One region of the Rahnella contaminans genome, then DNA from elsewhere that is predicted to be linked to it. Evidence: predicted binding sites of a transcription regulator. Region 1 holds the regulator's gene; each other region holds the start of a gene.
The links. The regulator LexA, encoded in region 1, represses DNA repair genes until DNA is damaged. The targets are predictions, from matches to a motif close to TNCTGTATGTACATACAGNA.
Positions count from the first base shown of each region.

Region 1 (5,066 bases):
CAACCCGGTGCGATCAGCGCCTATGACTTGCTGGATCTGCTGCGCGTCAGCGAACCACAGGCCAAACCGCCAACGGTTTACCGGGCGCTGGATTTTCTGCTGGAACAAGGGTTTATTCATCGGGTTGAATCGGCTAACAGCTATGTGCTTTGCCATCATTTCGAAGAGCCGAGCCACACTTCAGCGCTGTTTATCTGTGACCGCTGCGGGCTGGTCACGGAAAAAACCACAGACGGCATTGAAGAACGTCTGGCGAAACTGGCGCTTGAATCTGGTTTTGAGTTGCGTCATTCGGTCGTTGAAGCACATGGCTTATGTGCCGAATGCAAAGTTGTTGAAACCTGCGACAGCCACGATCATTGCGAACACGACCACAGTATTGTGGTAAAAAAACGCTGAGAAATCAGGTGTTTTTGATGGAATTTCAAAAGGCGTAAAGCGGAAGGGTTTTAACGCAGCTGAACGGATAATTTAAGGTGTAGAAGGAAGATGTTGAAGGTTGGGTACATCCTTGTACCCGTATCCTGAAAGTGTTCCGGGTAGGAGCAGCAATAACTCAGGATACGTCACTGATACGCGAGGGGGAGTCGCGTGTTACCAGTGATATTTGTTTTTCGATTCCCAATCCTTGAGCTCTTTCTCGGCCTGATCCTTCTGATAGCCATATCGCTCCTGAATCTTACCTACCAGCTGATCACGTTTACCTTCAACGACTGTCAGGTCGTCATCAGTCAGCTTACCCCACTGTTCTTTCACTTTCCCTTTGAACTGCTTCCAGTTACCGTCGGCTTGGTCCTTATTCATGATAAATATCTCCTGTTACCTTGGGTTGTGGAGCTGCACGTTTGCTGGCAGCCCGTCCTTAACACTTCAAAGCTTAGTAGAGAATGCGGATTCGTCTTCCCAAAACAGGGATAAAAACCACTATTAGGATTAATCCAAAGCAGGATATAACGTGGAATTGGAATCTGTCTGACTGAAAAAGGCCGGTAATTCAGAGCACAGAGAGTGCAAATCCGGTATTTGCTCTAAACAGGTAACACAGCGGATAACACGTGAGAAAAAGGATTTTATCGGGAAAGTTTATTAGCAGCTTCAAACAATATCGCCCCAAAACGGGGCGATGAGATACTGATATTTACAGGCGCGTCAGAGGCGGCCAATGCACCTGCAACGTAGAACTTAAGCGCAGATTAGATCCAGTCGCCGTTGCGGATAACGCCAACCGCCAGACCTTCAATGCTGAAATTCTGTTCACGCAAATCAACCACAATCGGCTGGAATTCGCTGTTTTCAGGCAACAGCTGAACAACACTGCCCTGTTTCTTCAGGCGTTTGACCGTGACTTCATCATCAATACGCGCAACGACAACCTGCCCGTTACGGACGTCCTGCGTTTTGTGTACTGCCAGCAGGTCACCATCCAGAATACCGATATCACGCATCGACATCCCGCTGACGCGCAGCAGGAAATCCGCACTCGGTTTAAACATGGCCGGATCGACCTGGTAATGTCCTTCGATGTGCTGCTGAGCCAGCAGCGGTTCACCGGCGGCAACGCGGCCAATCAGCGGTAAACCTTCTTCTTCTTCCATCAGCAGACGAATACCGCGCGAAGCACCGGAAACGATCTCGATAACGCCTTTACGCGCCAGCGCTTTCAGGTGTTCTTCCGCCGCGTTCGGGGAACGGAACCCCAGACGGGATGCAATCTCTGCGCGGGTCGGTGGCATACCGGTGGTGGAGATATGATCGCGAATAAGGTCGTAGACCTCTTGTTGTCTGGTCGTTAAAGCTTTCATTCCGCCCCCTGGTTGTTTATACAGTCTTGCTGTGAGTATATACAGCTAAACGGGCAATGAAAACCTAAGATTGAATAAAAACAGGGCATAACGATAATTCCTGGAATACAGGTTCCAGATCAGAACCATCGCGGCCAAAAGATGCTGACCCAGACAAAAATCGCCAATATGATGGTCAGAAGTACGGCGGCGGAGCCAATATCTTTCGCACGTCCAGACAGGACGTGAAACTCAGGCCCGATGCGGTCAATCGCGGATTCAATGGCGCTGTTAAGCAGTTCAGTCACACACACCAGCACGACGGAGCCAATCAGCAGGATACGTTCTATACTGCTGACATCCAGCCAGAAAGATAACAAAATTAGCGGGATAGCGACGCTGGCTTCCTGGCGAAAAGCCGCTTCATTTTGCCATGCGGCTTTCAATCCTTTCCAGGAATATCCGGCTGCTTTATAAATTCGGGTAAATCCGGTGACTTGGTTCGCCATTTCGGGTACTGATCCTTAGAGTGTTTGCAGCATTTTAGCTGTTATATGGTATCGCATCACCACAGATCTCATCTGAGCTTTCTGGTATCCTTGCGGCGAAATTGCTAACAAGAGGCTTCACGTTTTTATGTCAGGTTGGCGTAGACTTTATTACACATTATTGAATTTACCACTCTCATTGCTGGTAAAGAGCAAGGTCATACCTTCAGATCCGGTTACCGAGTTGCATTTAGACCCGACGCGCCCGATTTTGTACGTATTGCCTTATAACTCCAAAGCAGACTTGCTGACGTTGCGTGCGCAATGTCTGGCCGAGAATCTGCCCGACCCTCTTATTCCGCTGGAAATCGACGGAACCCTGCTGCCAAGCCATGTTTTCATTGCTGAAGGCCCGCGCGTATTCTCGTATTACACGCCGAAGCAGGAATCCGTAAAGCTGTTCCACGACTATCTGGATTTGCATCGCAACAATCCGGATTTAGACATTCAGATGCTGCCAGTTTCCGTGATGTTTGGTCGTGCGCCAGGCCGGGAAGGTCAGGATGATACGCCGCATCTGCGCGTGCTGAATGGCATCCAGAAATTCTTCGCCGTGCTGTGGCTCGGACGTGACAGTTTTGTTCGTTTCTCTAATACCGTTTCCCTGCGCTATATGGCGACGGAACACGGTACAGACAAAACTATCGCTCAGAAACTGGCACGCGTGGCGCGCATGCATTTCTCCCGCCAGCGTCTGGCGGCAGTCGGCCCGCGCCTTCCAGCTCGTCAGGATTTATTCAATAAGCTGCTGGCTTCCAAGGCCATCGAAAAAGCGATTGAAGACGAAGCCCGCAGCAAGAAAATTTCCCATGAAAAAGCCCAGCAGAATGCTATCGCGCTGATGGAAGAAATCGCGGCGAATTTCTCTTATGAGGCCGTGCGTCTGTCGGACCGTGTGCTGAGCTGGACGTGGAACCGCTTATATAAAGGTATCAACGTCAACAATGCTGAGCGTGTCCGTCAGCTGGCGCTGGATGGTCAGGAAATTGTGTATGTGCCCTGCCACCGCAGTCATATGGACTACCTGCTGTTGTCTTACGTGCTCTATCACCAGGGGCTGGTGCCGCCGCATATCGCTGCCGGTATCAACCTGAATTTCTGGCCAGCCGGTCCGATTTTCCGCCGTCTGGGCGCGTTCTTCATTCGTCGTACCTTTAAAGGCAACAAACTCTACTCCACCGTTTTCCGTGAATATCTGGGCGAGTTGTTCAGCCGTGGTTATTCGGTCGAATACTTTGTCGAAGGTGGTCGTTCACGCACCGGACGCCTGCTGGAACCCAAAACCGGTACGCTGGCGATGACCATTCAGGCCATGCTGCGCGGCGGTTCACGTCCGATTACGTTAGTGCCGATTTACATCGGTTATGAGCACGTGATGGAAGTGGGGACCTACGCGAAAGAATTGCGCGGTGCGACCAAAGAAAAAGAAAGCCTGACCCAGATGCTCAATGGTCTACGCAAACTGCGCAACCTTGGCCAGGGTTATGTCAATTTCGGTGAACCGCTGCATCTGACTACGTACCTGAACCAGAATGTGCCGACCTGGCGTGAAGCAATCGATCCTATCGAAGCGCAACGTCCAAGCTGGCTGACGCCAACGGTGCAGGATCTGGCAGAGCAGATCATGGTGCGTATCAACAACTCAGCGGCAGCCAATGCCATGAACCTGTGTTGTACGGCGCTGCTGGCATCGCGTCAGCGCTCACTGACCCGCGAACAGCTGATCGAACAAATCGACTGCTATCTGCAATTGCTGCGTAACGTACCCTATAACGCGGATTCGACCGTGCCTGATCTGAGCGCCGATCAGCTGCTCGATCACGCGCTGAACATGAACAAGTTCCAGGTCGAGAAAGACAATATCGGCGACATCATCGTTCTGCCGCGCGAACAAGCGGTGCTGATGACGTATTACCGCAACAACATCCACCATATGCTGGTTCTGCCGTCGCTGATTTCAAGTATCGTGATGCACCACCGCCATGTGAGTCGTGCTGAATTGCTGCGTCAGGTAGAGCTGATTTACCCGATGCTCAAAGCTGAACTGTTTATGTATTTCGATAAGTCAGAGCTTCCGCAGGTGCTGGATGTCCTGACGCTGGAACTGGCTCGTCAGCAAATCATTCATCTGGAAGACGACGAACTGACGCTTAACCCGGCGCGTATCCGCACGTTGCAGCTGCTGGCCGCAGGTGTGCGTGAAACGCTGCAACGCTACGCGATCACCTTCTCCCTGCTCACCAATAATCCAAGCATCAACCGTGGTGCGCTGGAAAAAGAGAGCCGGATTATGGCGCAGCGTTTGTCCGTACTTCACGGTATCAATGCGCCAGAATTCTTCGACAAAGCGGTGTTCTCGACGCTCGTCGGCACGTTACGCGCTGAGGGCTATATCAGTGACAGCGGTGATGCGATTCAGGAGCAAACGCGAGAGATTTACATCATGCTCAGCGATTTGATGACGCCGGATATCAAGCTCACCATTGAAAGCGCAGGTATGCCTTCGGAACTGCCGCAACCTACAGAACCTCCGGCTGAGCCTAAAATGGACGTGCGCGATACCGATCACTGATTGACGTTAAAATCATTGCGGTAACGCCATAAAGCAAAACGCCCGGGCTTATAAAAAGACCGGGCGTTTTTTATTGCCTGAAAGGCTCAGAAGCTGAAAGCAGATAAACTCATCAGAATGCCAAGGAACAGCACCAGTCCGACATAGTTGTTCTGGCGAAAAGCC
Region 1 is NZ_JAADJS010000005.1:30,289-35,354, reverse strand. It holds gene zur (zinc uptake transcriptional repressor Zur) at 1-399, shown strand, start outside; gene GW579_RS19375 (CsbD family protein) at 595-804, opposite strand; gene lexA (transcriptional repressor LexA) at 1,194-1,802, opposite strand; gene GW579_RS19365 (diacylglycerol kinase) at 1,922-2,290, opposite strand; gene plsB (glycerol-3-phosphate 1-O-acyltransferase PlsB) at 2,418-4,901, shown strand; gene ubiA (4-hydroxybenzoate octaprenyltransferase) at 4,988-5,066, opposite strand, start outside.

Region 2 (5,066 bases), on a different contig from region 1:
CTTGTTGATACGTCATGAATTCCCCTTGTTAGGACACCTAAAGCAACACGTAAGTTTACCCACAGAAAGTATTTTGCGCCCAATGTTTTAATCAGTTACTGGCGTTGCCTGCCTGAAACAGCGTTCCTGACGGTTTTCCTGACCGTCCCTATATCGCATTTCACCCTCAGAACCGGCGGTGTTAGAGTAAAGCCTTAATTCACTTTTACGGAGTCCGCTTTCATGGCTTATGTTCGCCCTGTTAATGCAGCAATTTTCGATATGGATGGTCTGTTAATTGATTCTGAACCACTTTGGGTTCAGGCAGAACTGGACGTTTTTGGTAGCCTCGGCGTCGATATTTCTCAGCGACATTTACTGCAGGATACGCTGGGCTTGCGCGTCGATCAGGTGGTCAGAATGTGGTATCAAACGCTGCCATGGCAAGGGCCGACGCAGGACGAAGTGTCTAAAATGATCATCACGCGCACCGTCGAACTGGTGGAACAAACACGCCCTTTGCTGCCGGGTGTGAACCAGGCACTTGAGCTGTGTCGTGACAGCGGTCTGAAAATTGGCCTCGCGTCCGCTTCTCCTTTATTTATGCTCAGGGCGGTTCTTGAGATGTTCAGCCTGCAATCCTATTTTCAGGTGATCACTTCGGCAGAAAACCTGCCTTACAGTAAACCGCACCCGGAAGTTTATCTGCTCGCAGCCGGTGAATTGCAGGTTGACCCTCTGAACTGCGTCACGCTGGAAGATTCCTTTAACGGGATGATTGCCACGAAAGCCGCACGCATGCGCTCGATTGTTGTTCCCGCCAGAGAGTATCGCGAAGATCCGCGTTGGGCGCTTGCCGACACGAAACTCGCGACCCTTGAAGCTTTAGAGCCAGCACATATCCTCTGAGACCTATTCCTGGGTAAACCGGCGCAAAGCCACCCCGCTTCTGTGCCGTTCCCTGCTTCAACCTGACTTCGCATTTTCCCTGCCACATTTCCCCGGACAGCGTTTAATTTCGCGAACCATGAACTGCCTCATAAAATAAATAAAACGTTATTTCATTTTTATTGAATTCGTATGCCAATGAACCTATGCTGCGTTTAACAAGGACGAGCCGGGAGCTCTCCTGCTTCTGTACGCTGTCACTGCCACGCAACGGTCAGACTCGCCCGGCACGTCCCCCTTTATTGCAATCCTATGAGAGGCACCGACATGCAAGTTCGTCAAAGCATCCACAGCGACCACGCCAAAACGCTGGATACCGCACAATTACGCCGCGAATTCCTCATCGAGAAAATCTTCGAGAAAAACGCCTGCACCATGACCTACAGCCACATCGATCGCATTATCGTCGGCGGTGTTATGCCCGCTGAAAAATCAGTTTCGATAGGTGATGACGTTGGTAAACAACTCGGCGTGAGCTATTTCCTCGAACGCCGCGAGCTTGGCGTGATCAACATCGGCGGGCCGGGCCTTATTGTGGTTGACGGAACAACTTATGAGATTGGTCATGAAGAAGCGCTGTACGTCGGCAAAGGCGGGAAGCACGTTGAATTCAGCAGCGTTGATGCCGCAAAACCCGCCAAATTCTACTACAACAGCGCCCCTGCGCACACGACGTTCCCTAACAAAAAAATCACGCTGGCCGAAGCGTCTCCTCAAACTATTGGCGACGCGGCCACCAGCAACCGCCGCACCATTAATAAATTCATCGTGCCTGACGTTTTAGAAACCTGCCAGCTGACGATGGGCTTGACGAAACTCGAAGAAGGCAGCCTGTGGAACACCATGCCTTGCCATACCCACGAGCGTCGTATGGAAGTGTATTTCTACTTCAATATGGAGGAAGAAACCGCCGTGTTTCACATGATGGGGCAACCACAGGAAACGCGCCATTTGCTCGTTCATAACGAACAGGCGGTCATCTCACCGAGCTGGTCAATTCATTCCGGTGTAGGCACGAAAAACTACACCTTCATCTGGGGAATGGTTGGCGAAAACCAGGTATTTGACGACATGGATCACGTCAAAGTCAGCGAACTGCGCTAACCCTTGTGCTCTGCTGCACGGCAGCGGAGCAAATCATCCATTAATGGCGAACGTGCCGTGCAAAAGAGACTTTGAATATGATCCTCAATGCGTTTGAATTAAGCGGCAAAGTCGCAATCGTGACCGGTTGTAACACCGGACTGGGCCAGGGTATGGCGCTGGGACTGGCACAAGCCGGTTGCGATATCGTAGGTATTAACGTTTCAGCGCCAAACGAAACGGCCGAAAAAATCACGGCAACCGGCCGCCGTTTCCTCGACCTTCGCGCTGACCTGAGTAGCATTACGGGCATTCCCAAACTCATCGAAAAAGCGGTCAGCGAGTTTGGTCATATCGATATTCTGGTAAACAACGCCGGTATCATTCGCCGGGAAGATGCTATCGAGTTCAGCGAGAAGAATTGGGACGACGTGATGAACGTGAACAGCAAAACACTGTTCTTCATGTCTCAGGCGGTGGCTAAGCAGTTCATTACGCAAGGTACTGGCGGTAAAATTATTAACATTGCGTCCATGCTTTCCTATCAGGGCGGCATTCGCGTTCCTTCTTATACGGCATCAAAAAGTGCCGTCATGGGCATCACCCGGCTGATGGCTAATGAATGGGCGAAGCACAATGTTAATGTTAACGCCATTGCACCGGGCTATATGGCGACCAACAATACTGAACAACTTCGTGCGGATGAAGATCGCAGCAAAGAAATTCTTGATCGCATCCCCGCCGGGCGCTGGGGCTTGCCGGAAGATGTCATGGGCCCCGTGGTATTTCTGGCGTCGAAAGCCTCGGATTACGTTAACGGCTATACCATTGCCGTTGATGGTGGATGGCTGGCGCGATAGCAACCCAATAAGTGACAATAAAAAGGCGTATTTTTATACGCCTTTTTCTTTTTTATTATATCGTTGACAATTAGTTACAGGGTGTCTCTTCCAAGATTGTGACAGTTTCACTTATACTGGATAAAATAACAGTTATCCAGTTCGGACGCGTCATGACGGCGGAAGGCCACCTCATTTTTTCAATTGCCTGTGCAGTGTTTGCGAAAAAGGCACAGCTCTCTCCGGAACTGGCGCACGGCGACTGGTGGCATATTATTCCGGGGTCGCTGCTGACGTGCCTGCTGCCCGACATCGATCATCCCAAATCACTGATTGGCCAGCGCCTGAAATGGATTTCCGCTCCGATCGCGCGGGCATTCGGGCACCGTGGATTCACACACAGCTTGCTTGCCGTCGCGGGGGGTATTTTCCTGCTACGCACCCATTTCCCTCATGACTGGGTGATCCCCATCGATGCCTTTCATGCCATGATAATTGGTTATCTGAGCCATATTCTGGCCGATATGCTGACACCAGCCGGTGTTCCATTATTGTGGCCATGCCGCTGGCGTTTTCGCCTGCCGCTAATCAACAGTCAAAAAGGCAATCAGCTCGAACGTACGTTATGTCTGATGCTGGTCGGTCTGACGCTATTCTGGCCTGACTGGACGCCCATTATTGGTGCAATAAATCCGGATATTTTTAATCACATTCTGAAATTATTCATATGACAAGCATAAAATACCGCCATTTTGGTGATATTTGGTACGAATCAAACCTAAAAGTTATAAAGCATTCTTTTTGGATATAAATGTTCAGGTGCCAAACTGATATCCTGCTCACCATTGCTTTGGGATGGTGCAATCCCTGTCGGGAACACCCGTTTTAAATATCAAAACTATAAGTCTGGAGTTCGGTATGAATCTTCCGCTCGTTCTTAACGTAGTGGTTTTCGTTGTCCTCCTTTTGCTGCTGGCGCAAACCCGCCATAAGCAATGGAGTCTGGCAAAAAAAGTCTTACTTGGTCTGGCCATGGGTGTGGTGTTTGGCCTGGCTTTGCAGCTGATCTACGGTTCCGATGATCCGGTACTGAAAACCTCTATTACCTGGTTTAATATTGTCGGTAACGGCTACGTCCAGTTACTGCAAATGATAGTCATGCCGCTGGTTTTCGTCTCGATTCTGAGCGCGGTAGCCAAACTGCACAACGCGTCATCGCTGGGCAAAATCAGTTTCCTGACTATCGGTACCCTGTTGTTCACCACGCTGATTGCCTCGCTGGTAGGTATCTTTGTGACCGGTCTGTTTGGTCTGACCGCTGATGGGCTGGTTCAGGGGACGCAGGAAACCGCGCGTCTGACCGCTATCCAGTCCAACTACGTAGGCAAAGTGGCTGACCTGAGCGTGCCTCAGCTGATCCTTTCCTTTATTCCTAAGAACCCGTTTGCTGACCTGACAGGTGCAAGCCCAACGTCCATCATCAGCGTGGTAATTTTCGCAGCTTTCGTTGGTGTTGCGGCACTTCAGCTGGTTAAAGATGATGCTGATAAAGGCCCGCGCGTTCTGGCCTTTATCGATACCCTGCAAGCCTGGGTGATGAAACTGGTTCGTCTGGTCATGAAACTGACTCCATACGGTGTTCTGGCACTAATGACCAAAGTGGTTGCCGGTTCCAACATTCAGGACATCATTAAACTGGGCAGTTTCGTGGTGGCATCTTATCTCGGTCTGGCCATCATGTTCGTAATTCACGCTGTGCTGTTGTCTTTCACCGGCGTTAACCCGGCGAAATTCTTTCGTAAAGTCTGGCCAGTGCTAACCTTCGCGTTCACCAGCCGTTCCAGCGCTGCCACTATTCCGCTGAGCGTTGAAGCACAAACTCGTCGTCTCGGTATCCCGGAATCGATTGCCAGCTTCGCAGCATCCTTTGGGGCCACTATCGGCCAGAATGGTTGTGCCGGTTTGTATCCGACAATGCTGGCCGTCATGGTTGCGCCAACCGTGGGCATCAACCCGTTTGATCCGGTCTGGATTGCCACGCTGGTCGGCATTGTCACACTGAGCTCCGCCGGTGTTGCCGGTGTGGGCGGCGGTGCGACTTTCGCGGCTCTTATCGTATTACCGGCGATGGGTCTGCCTGTCACGCTGGTCGCGCTGTTGATCTCCGTCGAGCCGCTGATTGATATGGGCCGTACTGCCCTGAACGTAAGTGGTTCA
Region 2 is NZ_JAADJS010000001.1:27,806-32,871, reverse strand. It holds gene GW579_RS00130 (YniB family protein) at 1-16, opposite strand, end outside; gene hxpB (hexitol phosphatase HxpB) at 223-888, shown strand; gene kduI (5-dehydro-4-deoxy-D-glucuronate isomerase) at 1,195-2,031, shown strand; gene kduD (2-dehydro-3-deoxy-D-gluconate 5-dehydrogenase KduD) at 2,109-2,870, shown strand; gene GW579_RS00110 (metal-dependent hydrolase) at 3,023-3,580, shown strand; gene GW579_RS00105 (L-cystine transporter) at 3,768-5,066, shown strand, end outside.
Region 2: GW579_RS00110 (metal-dependent hydrolase) is a predicted target of LexA. The motif match lies at 2,985-3,004, and genes of this name have one in related genera.

Region 3 (5,066 bases), on a different contig from region 1:
GGTCGGTAATAACACGCCGGTCTTCTTCATTCAGGATGCCCATAAATTTCCTGATTTTGTCCACGCCGTAAAACCCGAGCCGCACAACGAAATTCCGCAAGGTGCCAGCGCGCATGACTCCTTCTGGGACTATGTTTCCCTCCAGCCCGAAACGCTGCATAACGTTTTTTGGGCGATGTCTGACCGGGGCATTCCGCGCAGTTACCGCACGATGGAAGGTTTCGGGATCCACACTTTCCGCTTTGTGAATGCCAAAGGGAAAGCGACGTTTGTCCGTTTTCACTGGAAACCGCTGGCGGGTAAGGCTTCTCTGTTGTGGGACGAGGCACAGAAACTGGCGGGGAAAGATGCCGATTTCCACCGGCGCGATTTGTGGGAGGCCATCGAAGCCGGCGATTATCCCGAATATGAACTGGGCGTTCAGCTGATCCCGGAAGAAGACGAATTCAAGTTTGATTTCGATTTGCTCGACCCGACCAAGCTGATCCCTGAAAAACTGGTGCCGGTGGAGCTTGTCGGGAAAATGGTGCTCAACCGTAATCCGGACAACTATTTCGCGGAAACCGAGCAGGTCGCTTTCCATCCGGGACATGTTGTGCCCGGCATTGATTTTACAAATGATCCGCTGTTGCAGGGGCGTTTGTTCTCTTACACCGATACGCAAATCAGCCGTCTGGGCGGGCCGAATTTCCATGAAATCCCGATTAACCGGCCAACCTGTCCGTACCATAACTTCCAGCGTGACGGGATGCACCGGCAGGATGTAGATACCAATCCGGCGAATTACGAGCCGAATTCCATCAACAATAACTGGCCGCGAGAAACGCCACCGGCTGCGTCCGGAGGCGGATTTGAAAGTTACCCTGAGCGTATTGATGCTGAAAAAATTCGGCAGCGAAGTGAATCCTTCGCAGAATACTATGCGCATCCGCGCCTGTTCTGGCTGAGTCAGACGCCAGTGGAGCAGGATCATATCGCCGGAGCATTCTCCTTTGAGTTGTCCAAAGTGGTTCGGCCGTATATTCGCGAACGCGTGGTGGATTTGCTGGCGCACGTTGACCAGACTCTGGCGGCCATCGTCGCGAAAAATCTGGGCATCACACTTTCCGCGCAGACAAGAAAGGTTAAGCCTCCGAAACCGGTTAATGGTCTGGAAGCCGATCCATCACTGAGTTTGTACGCCAGCGGAAAAGGGACGATAAAAGGGCGTCAGGTGGCCGTGCTGCTGGGCGAAGGCGTCAACGCGGCTGATGTGCTGGAAACCTTGCAGGCGTTACAGGCTGCCGGTGTTCATCCCAAACTTCTGGCCAGCCATTTGGGAAATGTAATTGCCGATGATGGTTCGGCATTGCCAGTAGACGCCACGTTTGCCGGTTCGCCGTCGATTACCGTGGACGCTGTTATTGTGCCTCACGGCCACATTGATGCTTTGCTGATGAACGGCGATTCCCGTCATTATGTGCTTGAAGCCTATAAACATTTGAAAGTTATCGGGCTGAGCGGAGACGCCCGTCGCTTTAAACCGCTGCTTGGGCTGACGGATGACGTACCGGAGGACGGGATTATCGAGGGCGAAAAGGCGGAAGGAAAATTGCTGAAAGAGTTCCTGAAAGAAATGGCTAAACATCGCGTCTGGTCGCGTAGTGCGGCAGCCGGAGCGGTTCCGGCCTGACTTGAATTTTTATCAGCCTCACTGGCAGGCGGCGTCATTCATTAGTGATATGGCAACGCCTGCTTTTATTTTTCCGTTCGGGAAAATACTTCATCCTGCAAAGTATCAGTCTGGTTAAAATTTCGGCGTAATACATTTAATTTGTGATTTATGTCACAAATTAAATGTATGCGTGATTCTTGTTGTTACATCATAGTGACTGCCGTCACGAAATAACGTCACAATGTTCAGTACAGTTGCCGGGTGTTCCTCCTGCCAATAAATGACCTTACATACAGAGGAGTTTGTTATGTCTCAGCCTGAAGTTTTCCATCTTGGCCTGGCCAAAAAAGATTTAAACGGTGCCACGCTGGCGATTGTTCCCGGCGACCCGGAACGCGTGGAGAAAATTGCCAAACTGATGGAGAACCCGGTGCGTCTGGCTTCTCATCGCGAATTTACCTCATGGCGTGCTGAGCTTGACGGCAAATCTGTGATCGTTTGTTCAACCGGTATCGGCGGCCCGTCTACGTCCATCGCGGTGGAAGAGCTGGCACAGCTGGGCATCCGGACTTTCCTGCGCGTAGGTACGACCGGCGCTATTCAGCCGCACATCAATGTGGGCGATGTTCTGGTCACAACGGCTGCTGTTCGTCTTGATGGCGCGAGCCTGCACTTTGCACCGATGGAATTCCCGGCTGTCGCCGATTTCGCCTGTACCACGGCGCTGGTCGCGGCGGCAGAATCTGTTGGCGCTGCAACGCACATCGGCGTAACCGCGTCTTCTGACACCTTCTATCCGGGTCAGGAACGTTACGACACCTTCTCTGGCCGCGTTGTTCGTCGCTTCAAAGAATCGATGAAAGAATGGCAGGAAATGGGCGTGATGAACTATGAAATGGAATCCGCCACACTGCTGACCATGTGTGCAAGCCAGGGCCTGCGCGCAGGTATGGTTGCCGGTGTTATCGTAAACCGCACGCAGCAGGAAATTCCTGACGCGGAAACGATGAAAAAGACCGAAAGCCACGCGGTGAAAATCGTTGTAGAAGCCGCCCGTCGCCTGATCTAAAAAATACTAAAACAAACACATCACATCTGTGGGCTGCCTCTGGCGGCCCATTTTTTTGTCCCGATAATCAGATCTGTTAAGGTCGTGTTAGTAAAGTGTCTGGAATAATTTATCAATCCGGCTATTTATCTGCTGATAAAAAACTGCTGATAAAAAGCCGCTGGCACAAAACCGCTGACAAAAGGAACTGCTTTTTGACTGTTCACGACATTCTGGATTACACAACGACCTTTATTCGCGCACATCAGGTGTGGGCTGCGCCCATCGTCTTCTTTCTGGCTTTTGGTGAGTCTCTGGCATTTCTTTCCCTGTTGCTTCCTGCGACGTTTATCTTATTAGGGCTGGGTGCGCTGATTGGCGAAACCGGTATTCCTTTCTGGCCCATCTGGGCCGCTGCCGCGGCGGGTGCTTTCTTCGGCGACTGGCTTTCTTATTGGGTCGGCAACCATTTTCAGGACAGAGTGGGCAACTTCTGGCCGTTCTCCCGCCATCCGCAAATGCTGATCCGCGGGCATGCATTCTTCGAAAAATGGGGCATGCCGGGCGCGTTTATCGGCCGCTTTTTTGGTCCGTTGCGCGCCGTAGTGCCGCTGGTAGCGGGGATCTGTGGCATGCCAAAGAAATATTTCCAGATTGCCAACGTGACCTCCGCACTGATCTGGGCATTTGGCATTCTTGCGCCGGGCGCTTTTGGCATCCAATGGCTGAGTCGCTGGTTCTGAATCCTGCGCTGCATCGCTGAAGTCTTCAAGCGGCGCGGGCGGGAGAAATTCCTTTTTGGAAGACGTCTCGCAAAGGCGTCATGCCCCTGAAAATAGACTGGACATCCATACAGCCTGCTATTACCGTGACCGCAAGTGATTTTAAGAAGGAATGCGCGTGGATATCAGTATTTTGTACGCCCTGGGCGCAGGGCTAATCGGCCTGTTAGTCGGCTGGCTGGTCGCCAGTTTGCGGCAACAGCAGCAGCAGGCGGAGTACGAAACACAGCGCCGGTTGCTGGAGCATTCGCTGGAGCAAATGAAGGCGGAAAATGACGCGCACAAAAATGAGCGACAAGCCGTTCAGCAGCAAATGCGTGAAGCGGAACTTGAGCTGCGCAAATTGCACAGCGCGGCGGCAGCCAGCCAGGAGAAATTGCAATTGCTGGCTCACTGGCAAAATGAATGCGAGCAGCTGAACCAGGAATTACGCGCCCAGCGTGAAATTAACAGCGCTCAGGAAGCCGAGTTGCGCGAGGTTTCGACCCGGCTGGACGAAACGCGCATGGCGGCAGAAGACAAACAGCGCCTGCTGATTAACAGCGAACAGCGCCTGAGCAGCCAGTTTGAAAATCTGGCCAACCGTATTTTTGAACAAAATGGTCGCCGGGCCGACGAACAGAACAAGCAAAGCCTGGACAAACTTCTGCTGCCGTTGCGCGAGCAACTTGATGGTTTCCGCCGTCAGGTGCAGGACAGTTTTGGTCAGGAAGCCCGTGAACGTCACACGCTGGCGCACGAAATCCGTAACCTGCAACAGCTGAACGTTGAGATGGCGCGTGAAGCGGTGAACCTCACCAAAGCGCTGAAAGGCGATAATAAAACGCAGGGGAACTGGGGCGAAGTGGTGCTCAGCCGCGTGCTGGAAGCGTCCGGCCTGCGCGAAGGTTACGAATATCAGACGCAGGTCAGCGTTCAGGTTGATACGAACAGCCGAATGCAGCCCGATGTGGTGGTGCGTCTGCCGCAGAATAAAGACGTGGTGATCGACGCGAAGATGACGCTGGTGGCCTACGAGCGTTACTTCAACAGTGAAGATGACAGCGAGCGTGAAGCGGCGCTGAATGAGCATATCGCGTCCGTTCGCGGCCATATCCGTTTGCTGGGTCGTAAGGATTATCAGCAGCTTCCCGGTTTGCGCAGCCTTGATTACGTCCTGATGTTTATCCCCGTTGAACCCGCTTTTTTACTGGCTATCGACCGGGAGCCAGAATTAATCAGCGAAGCACTGCGTCACAATATTATGCTTGTCAGCCCGACAACGCTGCTGGTGGCTTTGCGTACAATCAGTAATTTATGGCGCTATGAGCATCAGAGCCAGAACGCCAAACGCATTGCCGATCGCGCCGCCCGTTTGTATGACAAGCTGCGGTTGTTCGTGGATGACATGGAGTCGATGGGACAAAGCCTCGACAAAGCGCAGGGAAGTTATCGCTCCGCGATGAATAAACTCACGCAAGGCCGTGGTAATCTTATCGGGCAGGTTGAAAGTTTCCGTGCTCTGGGGGTCGAAGTTAAACGGCCTATCAGCCCCTCTCTGGCTGAGATAGCGAAAGCGGAAAATGAACCAGAAGATACCGCA
Region 3 is NZ_JAADJS010000007.1:17,783-22,848, reverse strand. It holds gene katE (catalase HPII) at 1-1,672, shown strand, start outside; gene udp (uridine phosphorylase) at 1,962-2,723, shown strand; gene GW579_RS21870 (DedA family protein) at 2,918-3,445, shown strand; gene rmuC (DNA recombination protein RmuC) at 3,603-5,066, shown strand, end outside.
Region 3: rmuC (DNA recombination protein RmuC) is a predicted target of LexA. The motif match lies at 3,541-3,560, and genes of this name have one in related genera.